Regions from separate parts of the Paenibacillus ilasis genome, predicted to be linked through region 2. Evidence: predicted binding sites of a transcription regulator. Region 2 holds the regulator's gene; the other holds the start of a gene.
What was found. The regulator NrdR, encoded in region 2, represses ribonucleotide reductase genes. The targets are predictions, from matches to a motif close to AACACNATATATNGTGTT.
Positions count from the first base shown of each region.

Region 1: the regulator NrdR is predicted to act here: its motif matches at 2,370-2,387, upstream of ACETK5_RS04935 (adenosylcobalamin-dependent ribonucleoside-diphosphate reductase).

Region 1 covers NZ_JBHDJG010000001.1:1,027,180-1,032,046, reverse strand. The annotation lists gene ACETK5_RS04935 (adenosylcobalamin-dependent ribonucleoside-diphosphate reductase) at 1-2,251, opposite strand, end outside; gene ACETK5_RS04930 (DEAD/DEAH box helicase) at 2,676-4,433, shown strand; gene ACETK5_RS04925 (YqhG family protein) at 4,435-4,867, shown strand, end outside.
Region 2 covers NZ_JBHDJG010000001.1:596,379-601,245, reverse strand. The annotation lists gene ACETK5_RS03060 (MerR family transcriptional regulator) at 8-457, opposite strand; gene ACETK5_RS03055 (aldo/keto reductase) at 632-1,483, shown strand; tRNA gene ACETK5_RS03050 (tRNA-Ala) at 1,785-1,857, opposite strand; gene nrdR (transcriptional regulator NrdR) at 2,034-2,507, opposite strand; gene ACETK5_RS03040 (alpha/beta-type small acid-soluble spore protein) at 2,656-2,883, shown strand; gene ACETK5_RS03035 (lytic transglycosylase domain-containing protein) at 2,952-3,518, opposite strand; gene coaE (dephospho-CoA kinase) at 3,515-4,114, opposite strand; gene ACETK5_RS03025 (MntP/YtaF family protein) at 4,124-4,864, opposite strand.

The DNA of each region.
Region 1 (4,867 bases), 430 kb from region 2:
CGCGGCCCAAGGCTTCCGCCATCGCGAACACATCCGATCCAGCTTTGCCGACGTTCAGGAAGATTTCGCTTGGAATGCCGTCCAGATCGTTGATCGTAATGTACGCCATACCGAACGGCGTGTTCATTTTATAGGTTGCGCCGCGCAGCACTTGCGGACGCTTCTTGTATTGTTTATCCAGCCCGCTCTTGCTCGGTGAGGCTGTCACGGCCATGCTTGCAGCCGCCGGCTCCACGCTCGCCGCATCCTCAGCGGCTTGGCCTGCCGCGCTTTGCTCCAGCGCCGTTTCCGCGGTAGAAGCTGTCGTCGCTTCGGCGGCTTTGTCTTCTTTTTTCTCCGTCTGCAGCACCTGCACGTCGCGGCTGCCGTCGCGGTAGATCGTTACGCCTTTGCATCCCAGATCGAATGCCAGCTCGTACAGGCGCTTCGTATCTTCCACCGTGAAGTCCGCCGGACAGTTCGCCGTCTTCGAGATGGAGCTGTCCACCCAACGCTGAATCGCCGCTTGCACGCGGATATGATCCTCGGCGGAAAGACTCATCGCCGTGACGTAATAGTCCGGAAGCTCCTCACCCGGATGGCTGTCCAGCCAATCCTGGGCAATTGGGACGAACTGCTCGTCGAAGCCGAGACGGCTTTGACGGAAGTATTTGAAGGCGAAGTACGGCTCGATACCCGTCGACGTTCCGACCATCGTACCCGTGCTGCCTGTCGGTGCTTGGGTGATGACGGTTACGTTGCGTGCACCTTTGTTGCGTACCGCTTCAGCAACTTCTGGATATACCTCGGTCATATTTTTCATGAATCCGCTTTGCAGGTACAGTTCGGCATCGAATGCCTGGAACGAACCCTTCTCCTCGGCAATATCGGCGGATGCAAGATACGCTTCGCGCGCGATGAAGCCATACAGCTTATCCAGGAACTCCAGCGATTCCGGGCTGCCGTAACGGATGTTCAGCTTGATCATCAGCTCGGCCAGACCCATCGTTCCGAGACCCACGCGCCGCTCTTTCTTCTGATTCAATTCGTTTTCTTCAAAATGGTACGGCGTCCGGTCAATGACATTATCCAGGAACCGCACGGAGTAACGCGTCGTTGTCGCCAGCTCTTCCCAGGCAACGTCATGATTCGCTTCATCATAGAACTTCGACAGGTTCATCGCGGACAGGTTGCATACGCCCCAGCCCGGGAGTCCCTGCTCACCGCAAGGGTTCGTACAGATAATCGGGTTGAAATACCAGCTGTTGGACATCTGGTTGTAGTATTCCATGAAGACGACGCCCGGCTCTGCCGATTTCCACGCGGATTCGATAATGGTATGCCAGACCTCGCGTGCTTTTACCGTTTTATATGGAATGATACTGCGTCCAGCTTTCTTCCATTTATCCAGATCGCCGTCCCACAGCTCATCATAATTCGGATCGGTAGTATCCGGGAACACCAGCTCCCAGTCCAGATCTTCCTTTACGGCCTTCATGAAATCGTTGCTGACGCATACCGACAGGTTCGCATTCGTAACTTGTCCCATCGTCTGCTTTACCGTAATGAAATCCTCCACGTCCGGATGCCAATCGTTAATCATCAGCATGAGCGCACCCCGGCGGCTTCCGCCCTGCTCGATCAATCCCGTTGTATAACTGAACAATCCGCCCCACGATACCGCACCGCTGGAAGATCCGTTCACGCCTCTTACAATCGCGCGCCGAGGACGCAGGGAAGACAAGTTAATGCCGACACCGCCGCCGCGTGCCATAATCTCGGTCATCTCGGACAGGGTTTCCATGATACCGCCCCGGCTGTCCTTCGGTGAAGGAATCACGTAGCAGTTGAACAGCGTCAATTCATCGCTTGCACCCGCTCCGGCTGCAATCCGTCCGCCCGGCACCAGCTTCCAATCATCCAGAATCTCGCGGAACTTCCCGCGCCACTCTTCCTGCAGTTCCGGCGTTGCCTCAACCGATGACATGGCGGCCGCGAGTCGATCCCACATTTCTTCCGGCGTTTTCTCGATGGTTAACGTCAGCTTCTCCACATCCGATTCCACAAGCTCGCCCTTCCGTGTCTTCACCGTGACCTTGCGGCCTTCGCGCTTCACGATTTCGCCAACTTCCTTGGTCGGAAATTTAGGATCATCCTTCGTCAGAACGAGCACCACATCGCCTACCTTAGCGTTGTTGGTGTCGGCATCCTTCCAGGCATACCGGTCCAAAAAGATCTTCTCGCTTAAACCTTCCAGCCGCTGATTCTGCATCGTACTCAAGAGCAACTACCTCCTATATAAGATATAAAATTAAAAAGATTCCCCAGTATATGCGCTCACCAACAACATAACCTGTTATGTAGTCGGTCAAACATCAAAAACCACTATATACACCATATATAGTGCTACTAATTCATTATACTACACTATATATAGGTTAACTATGCCGATATTGTGAAAATTAAGCCGACAAATCCAAGCTCCCGCTCGCAAGCTTCCGCTTTCTTCCTCTCGCTCTCTTTTTCGCCATTCCCTATGAAAAAAAAGGATGAAAATATCCAATTCCAGCAGCCGTGCGCCATTCGGGTTATTCCACGCCCTTCCGAATCCGTGCAAGGTTATGAAGACTTCTTTTTTCGTCCATACTACATATACACCGTTGGCCCGGAATCTTTCACAACAGGAGGAGATCGACATGAACCATCAGCCATCTGCCGACTCAGGCATGATTTTCGACCCGCGCCTTCCCGTTCCACTGCAGATCGACCGTTCCTGGTTTGACGATCTCGCCGGTCGACTGGACAAGGGCGGACCTTGGGGTGACTATCGTCTGGCCCAGCTTGCCGTGGAGGGCGAGAAATCGCGTCTCGTTACAAGCTTTGAAGAACTGCAATGCCTCAAGCACCTTGGCGGCTTGTCCCCGCTCCCCCATCAGACCGATACCGCAAGACGCGTCTTGTTCGAGATGTCGGGCAGAGCGATTCTGGCCGATGAGGTGGGACTTGGGAAGACGATTGAAGCCGGCCTTATTTTAAAAGAATACATCGTGCGCGGCCTGGTATCCAAAGTGTTGATTCTGGTTCCGGCTTCCCTTGTGCTGCAATGGGTTCGCGAGCTCAACTCCAAGTTCGGCATTCCCGCGATTGCGCAGAAAAAAGCGTACTCCTGGGGCAATGATATCGTTGTCGCCTCCATGGACACGGCCAAACGCGATCCGCATCAGGAGATTCTGCTGAACGAGGAGTACGATATGCTCATCATCGATGAGGCGCACAAGCTCAAGAACAAGAAAACGTCCAATTATCAATTCATTCAAAAGCTGCGCAAAAAATACTGCCTCTTGCTGACGGCCACGCCGGTGCAGAACGATCTCAGTGAGCTCTTCAATCTGATCACCCTGCTGAAGCCGGGTCAGCTCGGAGGCCAAGGGCAGTTTGCCGCTAATTTTGTTGTCGATAAACGAAGACCCAAGAACCAGGATCAGCTCAAGGATGAGCTGTCCAAGGTCATGATCCGTAACCGCCGCGGCGAAGGCGAAGTGAAATTCACCAAGCGATCCGTCCGCAATGTAGGGCTTAGCCTCTCGCCCGAAGAACAGTCATTATACGACGGCGTCACGTCCTTCGTCAAAGATCAGTATCAGGCAGCAGGGGGAAATTTAAGCAGTATGCTGTCCCTCGTTACCCTCCAGCGTGAAGTGTGCAGCAGCCGCGATGCCGTCTTCGTGACTCTTGTTAATCTGTCCAAGAAGCTGCCGGAGGACTCGCCGCTGCGCGATAAAATCTGGGAGCTGGTCTATCTCATCAAGGCCATCAAAGCCAACACCAAGGCGGAAAAAGCCATTGAGCTGATCCAGCAAATGAACGAGAAGGTCATTGTATTTACGGAATACCGCGCCACGCAGGAATACTTGCTCAATTATTTCCGCGATCACGGACTGATCTCCGTACCGTACCGGGGCGGCATGAACCGCGGCAAGAAGGACTGGATGATGGACCTCTTCCGGGGCAAGGCGCAGGTCATGATTGCGACGGAAGCCGGGGGTGAAGGCATCAATCTGCAATTCTGCCACCATATGATCAACTTTGATCTGCCCTGGAATCCCATGCGGGTCGAGCAGCGGATCGGACGTGTGCATCGTCTCGGCCAGACCAATGACGTGAAGATCTACAACCTGTCCACGTCGGGAACCATTGAAGAGCATATCCTGAATCTGCTGCACGAGAAAATCAACATGTTCGAGATGGTCATCGGCGGACTGGACGTCATCCTGGAGCGGTTCGAGAAGAAGGAATCCATCGAGAAGAGCCTGTACAAAATCATGCTGGAGTCCGGCAACGATGATGAAATTCGCCAGCGCATCAGTACACTGGGTGACTCGATTCACCATATTAAACAGGATATCGAGCAAGGAAGCATCGTCGAAGAAAATCTGAGAGAGGAAGAGGCCTAATATGACCATGACGCCGCAGGAGGTGCAGCAGCACTTCATGGCCTATTTGGAAGCCACCGAATGCACCGTCATTGAAAAATCGCCTGAGCACGTCACCGTGAAACTGTCGCCGCAAGCTGACAAAATGCTCACCAACCGCCCGTATTACTGGGGCTTCGTGGAACGTACCGGCGCTCCCGCCGAAACGTTGTCGTTCAATTTCGTGTTTGATCCGGAAAAATACGACGAACGGCTGGCAAAGACCAAAGAAGCCGAAACCAAAGTGCAGCTCGCTGCGCCTGCGCAGGATCCACTCCTGGCCCGCTTTTATGGGAATGCCCCGGTGCTGCCTATCCTTGGTCCCGGCCGCATTCAGCGGGAGAACATCGGCTACGGCAGCAGCCGGCTCGCACAGATCTGGAATGCTTCCCGGGAGGAAGGCAAATGCGTCTATC
Region 2 (4,867 bases):
ATATCTCTCACGCCTTCCGAACCGAAGGCGAGTAAAATACGTCACCATGCATATGCTGAATTTTGTCCCAGTTGCCGGGATTGGTCGTGTCTGGAGCGCGATGCTCCAGAATGGCCTGATATAGGACGGTTTTTTGTTCCAAATGGGCAATGTGCTGTTTGGCTTCTTCGAGCTTAACGAGCGCCGCTTCTTTATGCTCCATTATGAGTGTGTAGCGTTGCGGAATGGTCGAATCCCCTTCGAGGCAGAGGTCGACGTACGTTTTAATGACTTCAATCGGCATCCCGGATTGCTTGAGGCATTTGACGCCATGCAGCCAGTTGATCGATTCTTCGTCGAACATCCGAATGTTGTTTTGATTGCGCTGTACGCTTGGCACCAGGCCTTTATCCGTATAAAAGCGCACGGCGTGCTCGGTAAGTCCCGTAATCAGGGCGGCTTCTTTGACCGTATGCATGTGTAATCCTCCTTGGAAAATAAATTTTTGAAGACGGCTTGACTTCGTGTAACACGAAGGTAGTAGGCTTATTGTAATGCAAATCGACCGAAAGCGGAAGCCCCGCTGAGGTGCCCGATTCACGGGATTCGCGGCCGTTTGCCGTTTTACATTTGAACCATGGGAGGAATTACAATGCAAACTGTAACATTGAACAACGGAGTGAAAATGCCGATCATCGGCTTCGGTGTCTACCAAATTCCCGATGCTGAAGAATGCGAGAATGCGGTATATGAAGCGCTGATGGCCGGTTACCGCCTAATCGACACCGCCGCGGGTTATCTGAATGAGGAAGCGGTCGGACGCGCGATCAAGCGCAGCGGCGTACCGCGTGAAGAGCTGTTCATCACGACCAAGCTCTGGGTTCAGGATGCCGGCTACGAGAGTGCCAAGCTGGCGTTTGCCAAATCCTTGAGGAAGCTGCAGCTCGATTATCTCGATCTGTACCTTATTCACCAGCCGTTTGGCGATTACTACGGCGCTTGGCGTGCGATGGAAGACCTGTACCGCGAAGGCAAAATCAAAGCGATCGGTGTCAGCAACTTCCTGCCCGATCGACTTATGGACCTCATCGTGCATAACAAAATCGTGCCCGCCGTCAACCAGGTCGAAACGCACCCGTTCTACCAGCAAATCGAGAACACCGCTTTTATGAAAGAGCAGGGAGTGCAGCACCAATCGTGGGGGCCGCTCGCTGAAGGACGCAACAACATGTTTGGCAACGAAGTGCTGACCTCGATCGCGGAAAAATACAACAAGTCCGTCGCTCAGGTCGTGCTGCGCTGGCTTGTTCAACGTGAAGTCGTTGTCATTCCAAAATCAGTGAGAAAAGAGCGGATCGTCGAAAACTTCAACATTTTCGACTTTGCGTTGAACGCGGACGATATCGAACAAATTTCCACCCTCGATACGCGGAAAAGTCTTTTCTTATCGTACCGCGATCCGGAAGTCGCCAAGATGATGGGCAACTGGAAAGTCGATCTGTAAACCTTGATCCGAACTGTAAACTCATCACGCGTTTATCCTCATCTATAAAGAAAGGACAGTGCGCCCCTGTCCTTTCTTTACTTGAATTGCAAATTGTTTGTCCTGGATAGGATCGGGTCACGAAAATAAAACAAGCAGCGCCGGGAACCCCCACGCTGCTTGTTTTCATGATTTAAATTGATTACCCATCATTGTATTCAATTTCGTCCCCAATTCGCCCCCAAGACCTTTTCTGAAAAGAATTAACAAGTCATTAAAAAACAAAAAAACCCTTGATGTACCATCAAGGGTTTTCTTCATATGGAGCCTAGGGGGATCGAACCCCTGACCTCATCGCTGCCAGCGATGCGCTCTCCCAGCTGAGCTAAGGCCCCGTAAGCGACTTCTATATCATATAAAAAATCAGCAGGCATGTCAACATGTTTTTCACATTTTTTGATGACGTGCTGTATCCCTTTTACTTCTCTATATCATGTCACTTATCGATGATGAGGATGGGCGCCATGGGAGCACCGGAAGAGCACCTGGATCACGCGGAACCCCGGCGCTCTTACAGCTCCTGACCGTCCGTATCCTTGGACAGCAGGCTTTTCAGTTCCTTCATAAACATATTGATATCCTTGAACTGCCGGTACACGGATGCAAACCGGACGTAAGCCACTTCGTCGACCGGATATAACCGTTCCATCAGAAGCTCCCCGATCTGGCGGCTCTCCACCTCTGCTGCTGCGGTATTTCGCAGTGCCTTCTCAACATCCGATACGATCATATCCAGCTGGTCCACCGATACCGGACGCTTCTCGCATGCACGTATCAAACCGCGGAGTACCTTCTCCCGGCTGAATTCTTCGCGGCTTCCGTCCTTCTTCACGACGATCAGCGGCGTTTCCTCCACCATCTCAAAGGTTGTGAATCTCTTGCTGCACTGCTCGCATTCCCTGCGGCGGCGGATGGATTTATTCTCGTTGGCAGGCCTGGAATCAAGCACTTTCGTCCCGGCATAACTGCAATATGGACACTTCATAAAGTCAATTTCACTTCCTTCGTTTCAGCGTATTTTAGCCTTAATGGCGCTTAAGAAAAATTTACCAGCAAAACTTTTTTCTTTTATGTTATGAAAATGCGAAACCCGAGACATAATACTTTTACCAACCCAAGGAGGTGAACTTAACATGGCACAAAGCAACAACAACTCCAACAACCTGGTTGTTCCTCGCGCAAACGCTGCTCTTGAGCAATTGAAGTACGAGGTAGCTCAAGAACTTGGTATCTCCATTCCACAAGACGGATACCAAGGTAACATGACTTCCTACGAGAACGGTTCGATCGGGGGATACATCACAAAGCGTCTTGTAACCCTGGCCGAGCAACAATTGGCTGGTCAATTCTCCGGTCAATAATTGATTCTTCCTTAAAAAAGGAGTGTTGGACGGCTCGATGTAAGAGCCTGTCCAGCGCTCTTTTTTCATTAAAAGCCGTCCTTATACACATCCGTATATTGATTATAATAATAAATCACGCGCTGTACATAGTGACGGGTTTCCCCGATGGGAATACTCTTCACATTCTCGTAGGTTCCATCCCACATGCCCTTGTTGATCCAATTCTTGACGTTCCCGGGGCCTGCATTATAGGCAGCGATGGCGGCAATCGGATTGCCGTCCATTTCCTTGTGCAGGTTCTGAATATACCAGGTGCCGAGCTGGATATTCGCATCCACTTCATTCTTCACGCTCAGCAGGTTCACCGACGGCAGCTTGGCCATTTCCATCGCCCAGTTCGCCGTATCCGGCATCAGCTGCATAATGCCCAGCGCGCCTTTCTTGGACTCCTTGCCCGGCTTGAAGTTCGTTTCTACTCGTATGATGGAAGCCACCAGGAATGGATCAACCTCATAATAAGCGGCATGCTTCCGAATTTCATCCTTATAATGAATCGGATACAGCAAGGTCATCCAGTTCGAGCTCAGAAACAGCAGCGCTACAAAAGAAACAAACAGCAGGAGCAGCACTCTTTTTTTACGGAGCCACTTCATAACCGAACCAACCTGCCCCACAGGTTGTCCACCTGCTGCTGTGTTTCGGCCAATGTTCCGCTGTTATCGATGAGGATATCCGCCAGACGCTTCTTCTCCTCGATATCCATCTGACTGTTTAAACGCGCTTCTGCCGCTTCCCGGTTAAGATCATCGCGCACCATCAGGCGCTCAAGCTGCAGCTCTCGCGGCACATAAACGACAGCAATCTGGTCAAGATAAGAATACTGCTCCCTAGCCTCAAGGAGCAGCGGAATATCCGCTACCACGAGCCGGTCGGGATACTGCCGCTCATATGCTTCCGTCCGTTCCCGGATTTCCTGCCGGATCGCCGGGTGCGTGATCTCATTCAACACCGTTCTCTGCTCGGGATGATGGAAGATCATTTCCCCGAGTTTTTTTCGATTCAACGTACCGTCCTCAAACAGGATCGCTTGTCCAAAATGTTCGGTCACTTTACCCAGCACCGGATGACCCGGGAGCATGACTTCCCGGGCGATAAGATCCGCATCGACGAGAAGTGCTCCCTTCTTGGTCAACATAGAGGACACGGTGCTCTTGCCTGTTGCAATTCCTCCGGTTAAACCGATATTCATGACTTCACCTCATAACAGCTTCATTATACCCATGACGATTAACAAAAAAGCAGGCAAATAAGAGATAAAACGCATGCCGCCCTTGGATGCAAAGCGTAAACCAACCCTCATGCCCAGCACCAGGAATATCCCGCTAAACAAGGAAACGATAGCTGCCGTACCTAGCGGTGAGAAGCCCAGCATGGCAGCGCCAAGTCCTGCTCCGAACGCATCGAGCGATAACGCGATCCCGAGCCACATCGCCTCCCACGGGGAGATGCTGCCGGAGTCGTCCAGATCCGCTTTTGATGGACTGCGGAGAATTTGAATGACAATGCCGATCTTTGGAATCTCAAGAGAGAATACCGCCCGCTGAACATGCTCTTGACCTGCCGTGTTAACCTCACGTCGTGATTTCACTTGATAGTCAGCCGCCTTCGTTTCCATAAGGGACTGGGAAATATCCCTATTAGAAACCGGCTGCACATCAGACTCGTTTTTTCTGCGAACTTGCTGATATAGAGACCATAAGCCCAGCAGAATCAAAATGGCGGCTCCGATCACGGACGCCACAGATGGGGATAAGAACCGCTGCAACAGCGCGCCTGCCTGCATGGAGGCGCCGAGCACCAAGCCGGAACATAGCGAGATGATCAATACAGACAGCAGCGGTATCCTTGTTTTGCGCAGACCGTATGTAACCCCCGCGCCAAATCCGTCCAGGCTTAACGCCATGGCCAGCAGCGCAGACGAGAAAATATGACTGAGCACCCT